Terriglobus albidus: one gene and its partner. The protein of the gene in region 1 interacts with the protein of each later gene in a pairwise test. Links are inferred from orthologs where the notes say so. Each region holds a gene or a part of one and is shown on either strand. Other genes may lie near its edges. The genes, in order: ctaD and FTW19_RS12585.

What was found.
Region 2: the proteins of ctaD (region 1) and FTW19_RS12585 interact in binary tests that used the Escherichia coli proteins (3 or more experiments, as listed by UniProt). The link is inferred for Terriglobus albidus from one-to-one orthologs.

What each region holds. Positions count from the first base shown.
Region 1 is NZ_CP042806.1:3,382,500-3,388,772, reverse strand. What follows is about bases 1,214-4,062. They hold ctaD (cytochrome c oxidase subunit I), read right to left. Parts: upstream 3,561-4,062; coding sequence 1,866-3,560; downstream 1,214-1,865. Other genes in these bases: coxB (cytochrome c oxidase subunit II), read right to left, coding at 3,577-4,062; FTW19_RS13360 (cytochrome c oxidase subunit 3), read right to left, coding at 1,273-1,869. Outside these bases: FTW19_RS13370 (c-type cytochrome), read right to left, coding at 1-428; FTW19_RS13365 (hypothetical protein), read right to left, coding at 425-1,027; more of coxB, read right to left, coding at 4,063-4,557; FTW19_RS13345 (PAS domain-containing sensor histidine kinase), read left to right, coding at 4,968-6,273. UniProt on the Escherichia coli protein: Cytochrome bo(3) ubiquinol oxidase is the terminal enzyme in the aerobic respiratory chain of E.coli that predominates when cells are grown at high aeration.
Region 2 is NZ_CP042806.1:3,167,611-3,173,916, reverse strand. Bases 2,285-5,166 are described here. They hold FTW19_RS12585 (pyridoxal phosphate-dependent aminotransferase), read left to right. Parts: upstream 2,285-3,078; coding sequence 3,079-4,254; downstream 4,255-5,166. Other genes in these bases: FTW19_RS12575 (MoaD/ThiS family protein), read right to left, coding at 4,917-5,166; FTW19_RS12580 (hypothetical protein), read left to right, coding at 4,267-4,767; FTW19_RS12590 (DUF3309 domain-containing protein), read left to right, coding at 2,802-2,951; FTW19_RS12595 (lmo0937 family membrane protein), read right to left, coding at 2,359-2,511; lon (endopeptidase La), read left to right, coding at 2,285-2,295. In the rest of the region: more of lon, read left to right, coding at 1-2,284; more of FTW19_RS12575, read right to left, coding at 5,167-5,198; thrC (threonine synthase), read right to left, coding at 5,251-6,306. UniProt on the Escherichia coli protein: Shows aminotransferase activity with methionine and histidine as substrates, and to a lesser extent also with phenylalanine.

The DNA of each region.
Region 1 (6,273 bases):
CGATCAGCATTACCTGCTCCAGTTGCACGATAAGGGGGCATATCCTCCTTGACGCCTGTTTGCGTGGACCATCGAGAGCGCATTCCCGTAATCAACGCGTCAACCTGTTCTGGGGTGAGGAATCCTCCGGCGGATGTCCCGAAGGCCGGCATCTGCGTGCCCGGCATTCCGGATGTAATCCATCGACGCATCGAGGCGTCATCAACCAGCGCCTGGTAGTTCGGATTCGAGAGATCGATCGCGGGCCCCCCCGCGCCATTCTCACCATGGCAGGCAGAACAATTTGCCTTATAAAGACGATCGAAAGAAACAACCTTCTCCGGCCTGAGCAGCTCTTCTCGATCTTCAGGCGCACCGATCCGCCTGTGACATCCGATAAGAAGGACCAGGCAAATCAGCAATAAAACTTCCCTTATGCACAGCTTCATCGCTGGTCTCCTTTATTGGATCGGAACTCTTTAGTCTCAATCCCCATGCGCAGGATGAACGGAAGGGCCTGGTGTGTGCGGATCTTAGCCGACCTTGTGACTACAACGCCGGCAACGATACCGAAAAGAATCTCCGAAAGGGTGAACCATCCCCAAGAGATCCGCGCATTGAACGCCGGATTGACGAACCCAAGGATCGAATGCAACAGACCAGTCCAGAGCAGCGGCGCGATGATACCACCCAGCAGGATGGGCCGTTTGGGCCACATAGGCAGCATCGCCCCGTAGAGAAGTCCGATAAGAGTACAGACCGCGGCGTGAATCAGAGTCGCGATGATTAGCCCGTTCCAATGGAACGCAGCGATATCTGCCGTCGTAGCATTTGCCCAATGAGCGACGCCTGCACCGCCGAGGAGATTCACCGCATACCAAATGCTGTGCTGCGTAAGATATCCGAAGAGCAAGGCCGGTAGGATCATCACGATACCGCCGGCAATCCCTCCGCGAAGTCCTGATGTGACCGGATAACTCTCGACTGGGAGGTAGGCCCGATGGACCTCATTGACCTGAAGATGGGAAACGAGAGTTCTCACGCTCATCGGTACAAACGTTCTCTCCTGAACCGGAATCAGTTCGTGACGCTCATGAGGCAGTACCTGTCTTGCCCACCCGTAAACTCCGCAACCCACAACGATCAGGCCCGCGACACCGACGCCTGCATTCGTAACTAAACTTGCAAAGCAAAGGGTCACTCCAAAAGCAAGCATGATCGGCCAAGCCGTGCCCGCCGGCATTTCGATCAACTTATCTTCGCTTTTCGCTGTCGTTTGACCAGTCATCACCATCACCGTCCGATTAGGTACACCACTGTGAAAACAACGACCCAAACCGCGTCGACGAAGTGCCAGTAGAGAGCCACTACGCTAAAACGGTCACTCTGGCGCTGGTCGATCCAGCCAAACAGAGAAAACAGGAGAACCGCACTAAGAAGGAATAGACCGACGATGACGTGTGTGGCGTGGAGGCCGACGAGAGAATAGAACGTTGTACCGAACAGGTTGGTACTGATCGTTAGCCCGTCGCGGTAGATCAGCTTGTGCCACTCCAGCGCGGTCCCGACCAGGAAGCACACGGCGAGCACGACCGTCGTTGCGAGCCAAACGGTAAAACTTCTTCTTCGGTCATTCTCGATCGCGCGCTCTGCACGCCAGATGGTCAAGCTGCTCGATAGCAGGCATATTGTGCCCAGAACAGGAACTTCCAGGACGTCGGATGGCTTTGGGCCTGTGAGGCTCCTGCCCAGATAAAAGATGTAGGCGACGACAAATATCGTGAATAGCGCACTCTCTCCGACGATCAACGCGGCCATGCCGACTCGACTTTTATATGGAAGACGCCACTTAAGAGCATCCTCAGGTACGCGAAGTGGAATCGAGCTCATGCTTCATACTCCCAATCAGGATCATCCGGATGTTTGAGGTCCCAGAGCGGCCTGCGACTATGCACCTCAGGAGTTTGCTCAAAGTTATAGGCCGGCGGTGGAGATGACGTTGTCCATTCAAGCGTCCAGGCATCCCATGGATCGTCACCGGCGATCTTGCCCCGGAAATAGGAACGGACGAAGTTGAATGCGAAGATCAAAACAGCAATGCCCTGAATCACGCCTCCGATTGAAACGATCAGATTCAAAAAGTTCCAACCACGGTCGGGTTGATACGTATAGATTGACCTCGGCATTCCGAGAAGTCCCAGGAAATGCATCGTGTCAAAGGTGATGTGAAAGCCTATGGTGAAAAGCCAGAAATGCCACTTACCTAGGGTTTCGTCCATCAATTTGCCCGTAGCCTTGGGATACCAGAAGTAGAGCGCCGCAAAAATGCAGAAGACGACGGCGCCCACCAGTACATAGTGGAAGTGTGCAATCACGAAGTATGAGTTATGGAGCTGCCAGTCCCAAGGGGAGACCGATAACATAATTCCGGTAAGGCCGGCGATCAGGAATTGGAAGAGAAATCCGATACAGAAGAGCATCGGCGTGGTAAACCGTATTCGCCCGCCCCATAGCGTAGCGATCCAATTGAATATTTTGATCCCTGTTGGAACTCCCACCAACATCGTAGACAGAGTGAAGAAAGCATTCGATACAGAGGTCATCCCAACGGTGAACATATGATGAGCCCAGACACCAAGGCTCACAAACATAATGCCAACCGATGCAGCCACCATGGCTGGGTAACCAAAGATCGCCTTCCGGCAGAAGACCGGAATCACCTCATTCGCTATTGCGAAGGCTGGCATCACCAACACGTAAACCTCAGGGTGACCGAAGATCCAAAAGAAATGGATCCATACCAATGACGATCCGCCTGCCTGTGTGTCGAAGAAGTGGCCTCCGAGGTATCGATCGATGAGCAACATGAACTGAGCCGCCGTCAGTGGCGTGATCGTCACCAAAGTGAGCATGCTTACGACCAGGAAAAGCCACGTAAACAACGGCATCCGCATGAGTGTCATGCCCTTGCAACGCATCGATACAATCGTGGCGATGATGTTCACCGCAGTACCCAGCGTTCCGAAGCCGCTCACAATCAGAGCAAGTGCCCAGTAGTCCGTTGCGTGTCCAGGAGAGAAGGAGCGAGCCGTCAGAGGAGCGTATGCAAACCAACCGACATCCGGGGCATTTCCAACTCCATACAATCCTCCTCCACCAAGAAAACTGTAGTAGAGCAGGAGGCCGCCGAATGCGGTTAGCCAAAAGCTAAACGCATTCAAGCGAGGAAATGCCATATCCCGAGCTCCGATCTGCAGCGGAACGATGTAATTTCCGAACCCGAAAAGGAACGGCATTCCGACCAGAAACACCATGGTCGTGCCGTGCATCGTAAAAAAACGGTTGTAGACTTGCGGACTGAGAAGCTGGTTGTGAGGATATGCCAACTGTAGGCGCATGAGGAGAGCTTCAGCGCCTGCGACAAGCAAAAAGAACGTGGAGTAGAGGATATAAAGAATCCCAAGACGCTTGTGGTCAACCGTGACCACCCATGCGTGCAGGCTCTCCAGAAAGGTCCCCCGCTTTTTCACGGAGACCGGTGGGCCAAATGCCTCGTGAGCTGAAACTGAATAGTCGCTCATATTAAGTCTCCTCTGGTCACTTCAGGGTCAGAAGATAAGCAGTCACTTGGTCGAGCTGCTCATCGTTTAGCTGCATAGCCGGCATAAGAGCGCTCTGCTTGAACGTATCTGGAGCCTTGATCCACTGACGCAGGTTCTCCGGCGTGTTATCCATGGCGCCAGAAGCTAACGTCGCTCGACTCATCAGGTGGGTAAGGTCGGGCCCGAACCTTCCGGCTGCAGCGGTTCCTGCAACAGCATGGCAGTTCATGCATGCCTGTGTTTCAAAAACCTTTCGCCCCGCAGCGACCTGTGCATCCTGCCTGCCGGAACGCTGTTGATTTTTGATCCATGCATCAAACTGCTCTGGCGTATCCACATAGACCCGCAACAACATCATGGCGTGTTGCGAGCCACAGAACTGCGCGCATTGTCCGAGAAAAAGGCCGGATTTTTGGGGGGCGAGCCACATGGTATTCACGTGATTCGCGATCAAATCGGTCTTACCCGCCAACTGCGGAATCCAGAAGCTATGATTCACATCTGCCGACGTCAACTTAAGAAACGTTGGCTTCGGGGCCAACTCGGGGCTTACCGGTATGTGCAGTTCATTCGCCGTGACAATTCCATATTTTGGGTAGCGAAACTCCCACCAGAATTGATGGCCAATGGCCGTCACATCAAGAGCACCGGGCGGCTTTGGAGCATCTTGAATTGCGAAGATGATTCTCGCAGTAGTTAGGAATAGCACAACTACGATCAATATCGGCACTACAGTCCATGCCAGCTCGATCTGCGTACTACCATAAATCTGCGCGGGCTCGATCATAGGGTCAGACCTGCGAGCTCTAAACTTGTAAAGCGCCGTAGCGAGCAAACCTCCGACCGCCAGGAAGATCGCTCCCGTAATCGTGACAACAAAGATTGAGAGGTCAAATATCTGGTGTGCAGCGGTTGAGGCGGGAGCTAGTGTGCTCGGCGTTTTCCCTTGAGCAAATAGCGGGGCCTTCAGAGACAAGGCTGTAATTACACTCGCAACACAAGTCGGACTTCTGTAACGTTTCCTCTGCATATTCTGATCTTCCTTCTCAAACCGCTCCATGATGGCTGTTATCGATCGGGCGTTATCAGGATTTGACAGGTGCCGCGAACTGCATCTGGCTTCTGACAGCGTGATAGTAAACAACACCGAAAGGACTTAGAAATTACATGTTTCTGGTAGCGTGCAAATGCCTCCAGCCGAGAGCGCAATAGCAGTCACATGAAGCAACCGAATAACATTTGGGAATACCAGAAAGATGTAATGAGTATCCCGCCATCTTTCGTAATACGCTTCTCATGTTGAATGCTGGACGGAGCCGGTGTAGACCGCCACAGAGATGTCGGCAATTCGCTGATCCCATCGGTTTGCTAGAAGAGTTGGAAGCGATGACTGCCGCCATAGATATAAGAGCGTTTGTTCAAGGTTCGCCTCATCCCTCATGGTTGGTGCATTCCGACGGCCACTGCATCTACGCCAATCTCGCGCTGGAACAGCTCACCGGTGCGCGCGTGGAGCCTCCCGGAGGAACCTACTGGCTCGATCTCCTCGTTGATGACGACAAGCCACAGGCTATCCATGCCTGGCAGGAATCGCTATCTACGGGCCTCCCGCTCCGTATATATGTCCGCCTACGCGGCGCGCGCCCCGCAAGTTACACTCATGTCGAATTGATCGCCTTCGGACATTCGGATGGGCCGGAAGAGATCTGGCTGTTCACCGCGTTACAGTTTCATCCCTCGATACACCAACACTCACCGCTGGAGGCGCAGCTACGGACAACGCTCAATCTCATTCCGATCCAAACCTGGTATGCGACACCCGCAGGCGCTGTCGTCTTTGTTAACGAAGCGACCGCGAGCTATCTCGGACTTCCACAACTCCATAGCCTCCGGTATGGCGAAGAAGTTGGCGGAGATTGGGAGTCCCACTTGATCTTCATCCATCCCGAGGATCATCCCCACGCCAGGAGGCAATGGGCTGCGTGTCTTCGACAACATTCAGCCGGCGACCTCCAGGTTCGCCTTCTCGAAGGCGATGGCGGAAATAGGTGGTTCAGCGTACGGGCAGAGCCATTGAAAACAAAGGGCGGAGATCTGCTCTATTGGGTGGGTATAAATATTGATATCGACGATGCGAAACGCGCCGGCGCGGCGCTCGATCTTGCAAAGGAACGGATCGCGCGAGCCAGTCAACTTGCCACGATTGCAGAGCTTTCTGCATTCATCTCACATGAAATTGTTCAACCAATTTCAGCCGTCGTCGCAAATGCGAGCGCCGCACTCAACTGGATGTCAAGGGAAACTCCGGATCTCGCACGGGCCAAAATGGCAATCGAGGGTATCCTCCGCGACGGCATGGCGGTCGGAAATGTCGTACACGAAACGCGTGCATTATTTAAACACCAGTCACCATCTCGGAGTACTATCCAGTTGAACGACCTAGTCAAACAAGTGTTGAAGCTTTTAGAGCCTACGCTGCGAGCTCGCAACATACAGGTCTCCGCTGATTTGCACCCTGGACTTCCCACAACCGAAGCAGATGCCATTCAGATTCAGCAAGTACTCATTAATTTGATACACAATGCCTCCGAAGCTCTTGTACCGCAATACCCTCATCCGCAAACGATCACGGTTCGAACCCTCCTTTCGGACGACAGCGTGATCGTAGAAGTGGATGACAGCGGCCGTGGGA
Region 2 (6,306 bases), 220 kb from region 1 along the record:
GTACGCGCGTTGGAAGAGGCGTTGAATGGCGACCGCCGCATCTTCCTGGCGACACAGCATGACGCCACGGTAGACGATCCCAGCGCCGACGATATCTACCAGGTAGGCACCATCGGCAACATCGTGCAAAGCGTCAAAATGCCTGATGGCAACATCAAGGTGCTGGTAGAAGGCATTGAACGCGCCCGCGCCACCGAACTCAATGACGAAGATGGCTTCTTCGTTGCCACCCTGCGCACCGGCCGCACGCAGCTTGAAATGACTCCGCAGGTAGAAGGCCTGGTGCAGAAGGTGCACTCGCTCTTCGAGCAGTACGTCAAGCTGCAGCAGTCACTGAACTACGAGACGATGGCCGCCAGCGTTCGTCTGGATGAGCCCGCCAAGCTGGCCGATATGATCGCCGCCAACCTGCAGCTTCGCATCGATGAGAAGCAGGAGCTGCTGGAGGTCTTCGCTCCGGAGCTGCGTCTGTCGCGTGTTGCCGACACCCTCGAGACTGCAATCGAAAAGCTGAACATGGACCGCACCATCCAGTCGCGTGTGAAGCGGCAGATGGAGCGGGCCCAGAAAGAGTACTACCTCAACGAGAAGATCAAGGCTATTCAGAAGGAGCTGGGCCGCGGCGAGAAGAGCGAGTTCGATGATCTAAAGAAGAAGATCGAAGCCGCAGGCATGCCGAAGGAAGCCTTCGATAAGGCGATGCAGGAGCTCAAGAAGCTTGAAGCGATGCCGCCGATGTCTGCCGAGTCGACTGTTTCGCGCAACTATCTTGACTGGCTGCTCGCGGTACCGTGGAAGAAGAAGTCCAAGGAGATCCGCTCCATTGAGCATGCAGAGAAGGTCCTCAACCAGGATCACTACGGACTGGATAAAATCAAGGACCGCATTCTCGAGTTCCTGGCTGTGCGTCAGCTTGTGAAGAATCCGAAGGGCTCGATCCTCTGCTTTGTCGGACCTCCGGGTGTCGGTAAGACATCGCTCGGCATGTCGATCGCAAAAGCCACCGGACGCAAGTTCGTCCGTATGTCGCTGGGTGGCGTACGCGATGAAGCTGAGATTCGCGGTCACCGCCGTACTTACATCGGCGCCCTTCCCGGCCAGATTATTCAGTCGATGAAGAAGGCCGGAACGAAGAACCCGGTCATCATGCTCGACGAGATCGACAAGATGGCCTCCGACTTCCGCGGCGATCCTGCTTCGGCCATGCTCGAAGTCCTCGATCCGGAGCAGAACAACAGCTTCCAGGATCACTATCTGGATGTCGAATACGACCTCTCGCAGGTGCTCTTCGTAGCGACGGCCAACGTGCTGCATACGATCCCCGGCCCGCTGCAGGATCGTATGGAGATTCTGCGCCTGTCAGGCTACACCGACATCGAAAAGCTCGAGATCGCCAAGCAGTACCTGCTCAAGAAACAGCGCGAAGGGACGGGACTGACCGAAAAGCAGGTCGTCTTTTCCGACGACGCCCTCCAGGACATTATTCGCTCCTACACCCGCGAAGCCGGTGTTCGTAACCTGGAACGCGAGATCGGCAATGTCTGCCGCAAAGTAGCTCGCCGTGTCGTAAAGAACGGGCCCAAGCACAAGGAAGAGGTAACGAAAGACAACCTCTCCGACTTCCTTGGCGTGCCTCGCTTCCGCGAGTCGCAGGTACAGGAGAAGAGTGAGGTCGGCCTGGTCACCGGCCTTGCCTGGACTGAGGTTGGCGGCAGCATTCTGCAGACCGAAGTACAGGTGCTGGACGGCAAGGGTAAGCTCACCACCACCGGCCAGCTCGGCGACGTCATGCAGGAGTCAGCACAGGCGGCCCTCAGCTACGTTCGTTCACGGGCGCATCACCTGGGCCTCAGCAAGGACTTCTATCGCAACATCGACATCCACGTACATGTGCCCGAAGGCGCCATTCCCAAGGATGGTCCGTCGGCCGGCATTACGTTGGCGACTGCGCTCTCCTCTGCCCTGACGAAGATTCCGGTACGCCGGGACGTCGCCATGACAGGAGAGGTCACGCTGCGCGGCAAAGTACTGGCGATCGGTGGTCTGAAGGAGAAGCTGCTGGCCGCTCATCGCGCCGGTATCTTTGAAGCGATCCTGCCGGCGGATAACCGGAAGGACCTCGCCGACCTCCCTGACCTGCTGAAGAACAGCATGAAGATGCATTTTGTCGAGAACATGGATGAGGTGCTGCAGATCGCCCTGGAAGGCAAGCTACCGGATCTGAAGGAAGAAACACCGGATGCGCTTGGAGTCCCGCTCACCGAGACCGTCCAGCCGGTCGTTACCCACCAGTAAGCCGCAATGAGAGAAGCAAGAAGGCCGGGCGATTGCCCGGCCTTCTTCTTTGCTGCCCCAGTTCTATACCGCCTTCCGCGACCCGCCGATGAAGTGCATGATCAGCGAGATCACCGCAAAGATGAGCAACAGATGGATCAGGAAGCCTGAGACATGCATCAGCGTGAATCCACCAAACCACGCCAGAACCAGGATGATTGCCAGAAGCAGGAACATGATTGTGTCCTCCCTTTTGTGTCGAAGTCCGCACCCATAGACCGTTTTCCCGTTGCTGGGTATTCCGGAAAGGGCGTCCAGTGGCGTTTTCATTGCGGGAAACGCCCGTAGAATGCGAAAACCCTACGCTGCACCCAAGGGAAAACGCACTAGCGCGGCATTCGCGGGAAGTAAGAGTCCCGCAGAGGCGTTTTTGTTGCTTTAGCTACCTATATTTAGCGGGATACAGGCCAGGGCAGCCCAAATGCGTATGTTCGGCATCTACCTCATCGATCTTTCTGGAGGTTTTTATGCTTATCCTTCTGATCGTTCTGCTTCTCCTGATGTTTGGCGCATTTCCGGCCTGGCCTTACAGCCGCAGCTGGGGCTATTACCCAAGCGGCGGTCTTGGCCTGATCCTGCTGATTGTGCTGGTACTTCTGCTGACGCGCGGAGTTTAGAACAGGCCTCGCGGAATCCAGGGTATGTCATCCAGTGGCTGATGATGAAGGTCAGTACTGGCAATTGGATGACATGCCCTCGACGGGCAATTGCTATCATCGAAAGCACATCCCAGGAGCGTCTTCGATGCCAATTGCTTCTACCAGCTCTGCCCTGCGACTCAGTAAACTGGCTCCCTCCATCGTTCAATCTGAGATCCGCGCCATGACCATCGCATGCAACGCCATCGATGGCATCAATATGTCCCAGGGCGTCTGCGATACGGACCCGCCGCATCCTGTGATTGAAGGCGCCGTCAACGCGATGCGTAATGGCTTCAATATCTATGCGCGTATGGACGGCATCGATTCCCTGCGCCATGCTATCGCGCGCAAGTTTGCGCACTACAACGCCATTACCGCCGATCCCGATGGCGAGATCCTGGTCACGACCGGAACCACCGGAGCCATGCTGGCGACCTGCATGGCGTTGTTCGATCCAGGCGATGAAGTAATCGTCTTCGAGCCCTTCTACGGCTACCACGTCAACATGCTGCTGGGCCTGAACCTGAAGCCTGTGATTGTTCCGTTGACTGCGCCCCGCTGGGACTTCGATCCCGAAGCCCTGGCAAACGCCATCACGCCGAAAACCCGCGCCATCCTGGTCAATACGCCCGGCAATCCGTCAGGCAAGGTCTTCACGCGCACGGAGCTGGAGGCACTGGCTACCATCGCGATCGATGCGGATCTCTTCGTCATCACCGACGAGATCTACGAGTACTTCCTCTACGACGGTCACGAGCATATCTCCCCGGCAACACTGCCCGGCATGGCGGAGCGGACGATCACGATCGCCGGCTTTTCCAAGACCTTCTCCGTCACCGGCTGGCGTCTCGGCTACCTGCACGCCAGTAAGCGCTGGACCCCGTCCATCGCCTACTTCCACGACCTGCTCTTCATATCCGCTCCGGCTCCGCTGCAGCATGGTGTGGCCGCAGGCCTGTGCGACCTTCCTGATAGCTTCTATACCGACATGCGGACCGAGTACGTCGCCAAGCGCGACAAGACCGTAGCTGCACTTGCAGATGCCGGACTCACGCCGACTGTCCCGCAGGGAGCGTATTACATCCTTGCCGATGTCTCCCGCGTTGAAGGCTCCACCTCGAAGGAGAAGGCGCGCAACCTGCTCAAACAGGTTGGCGTGGCTGCCGTGGCTGGGTCAGCATTCTTCCGTGCGGGCAAAGGAGAGAACCTGCTGCGCTTCTGCTATGCGAAGAAGGACGACGCGTTGGACGAGGCCTGCAGACGGCTTCGGTCCCTGTAAAAATCAACCTCGATGAAACTGACCTCACACGCAATGAAGCACGCCGCCGTCACACTTTGTGTCGGCGGCGTGCTTGTCTTGGTAGCTACTTTTTTTGAGGCGCTTCTTCCATTCGCGAAGAAAGCAGCCTGGATCATTTTGGGGCTGGCAATGCTGGTGAGTATCACCGAGGGTTTTCCGCCACGAAAGTCCTTCTGGTCTCGCTATCCACTGTGGGTGCCTTATTGGCTGAAGATGACCGACGCCATCATGGGCCTACTGGCGGTAGCCTTCGTTGTAGCACTCGAGTCGCACGAGCCATCCCAAAATCAGAAGAACGACTTTGCTCCTCGCGTCCTCGCATTCTTCGCGATTAATGCCTCGATACGATCAGCAGCCTACTGGCACTCGAAAGGAAGCTGCGACATCCCACTCGATCCTTGGGATCATTCGTCCTCACCTGAGACGCTCGATGAGCGGCTCGATGCTATTCGTGACGAACATCTCCCTTCCCTCTCACAGAAGGGAAAATAGAAGGAAAAGTACGACGACCTTTGTTTGTCATTTCGTAGCGAAGCGGAGAAATCTGCTTCTTATTGCTTCTCATAGGCATCTCCGTCGTAAAAAAAGAAGAAAGCCCACCGAATTGGTGGGCTTTCTTCTTTTTCACGCGGAACGAAGCCTTACACACACCCGCCGGCAATCGACGGGATCAGCATGATCTCATCTCCGTCTTCAAACGTGTGGGTCTCGCCACCCAGGAAGCGGATGTCCTCATCGTTCACGTAGACGTTGATGAACGGGCGCAACTTACCCTGCTCGTCCTTGATATGCGCACCAAGCGCCGGGAACTTCACACCCAGGTCATCGACCAAGCCCGGCAGGTTGGTAGCGGCGGAGTCAACCTTCTTCACGCCATCGGTATGGCGGACAAAGGCGGTCGGCAAAAGTACTTTGATTGACATTGAATCTTCCCTGCTCTTTCTGTTTCTCGTCCACCTGGGCATCAGCCCAGCACTACTGAGCCACCAGCTCAGCCTCTTCCGCAGCGGGCAGACCATCCAGCTCCCGCAGATAGGCATCGAACTCGGCCAGCCGCGGCTTCACCGCGCGTCCGACGTCGTACTTGCCCTGCAGCACATCGGTCGTCTTCAGGCCGTTGCCTGTGATGCAGACCACCGTGGTCTCATCCTTACCGATGCGGCCCTGTGCGAAGAGCTTCGCGGTCACGGCGGTGGTTACACCGCCTGCTGTCTCCGTAAAGATGCCCTCAGTTTCTGCCAGCTCCTGGATACCGGAGACAACTTCAACGTCGGAGACATCCTCACCCCAGCCGCCGGTCTCGCGGATCAGACGGGCTGCGTATGGGCCGTCCGCCGGGTTACCGATCGCCAGCGAGCGGGCGATGGTATTCGGCTTCTGCGGCTCGTGGCGGTCAAGGTTGTTCTTCACCGCGTGGGTGATCGGCGAGCAGCCCGTAGCCTGCGCTCCGAAGAACTTCACGTGCTTTGCCTCGACGATGCCGAGATACACCAGCTCGTCGAAGGCCTTCTTGATCTTCCGGATCAGCGATCCGCCAGCCATCGGCACCACGACGTTGTCGGGCAGACGCCAGCCGAGCTGCTCGGCGATCTCATAACCCATCGTCTTCGAACCCTCAGCGTAGTAAGGCCGCAGGTTCACATTGACGAAGCCCCAGTTGTACTGGTCGGCGATCAACGAGCACAGGCGGTTGACGTGGTCGTAGTTGCCATCAATGCGCACCAGGCGCGCGCCGTAGATCAGCGTGTTCAGAATCTTTGCCGGCTCCAGGTCAGCCGGAATCAGGATGCAGCTCTTCAGACCCAGGCGGGCGGCCTGCGCAGCCACTGAGTTCGCCAGGTTGCCAGTCGAACTCGCGCCGACGGTATCAAAGCCGAAGTAGCGGGCATTGGCCAAGGCCACAGCGACGACACGGTCCTTGAAGCTTAGCGTCGGGAAGCAGACGGCATCGTTCTTCACGTAGATATCGGAAGCGCCGAGACGCTTGCCCAGGTTCTTGGCCTTGACCAATGGTGTGAAGCCCACCGGAAG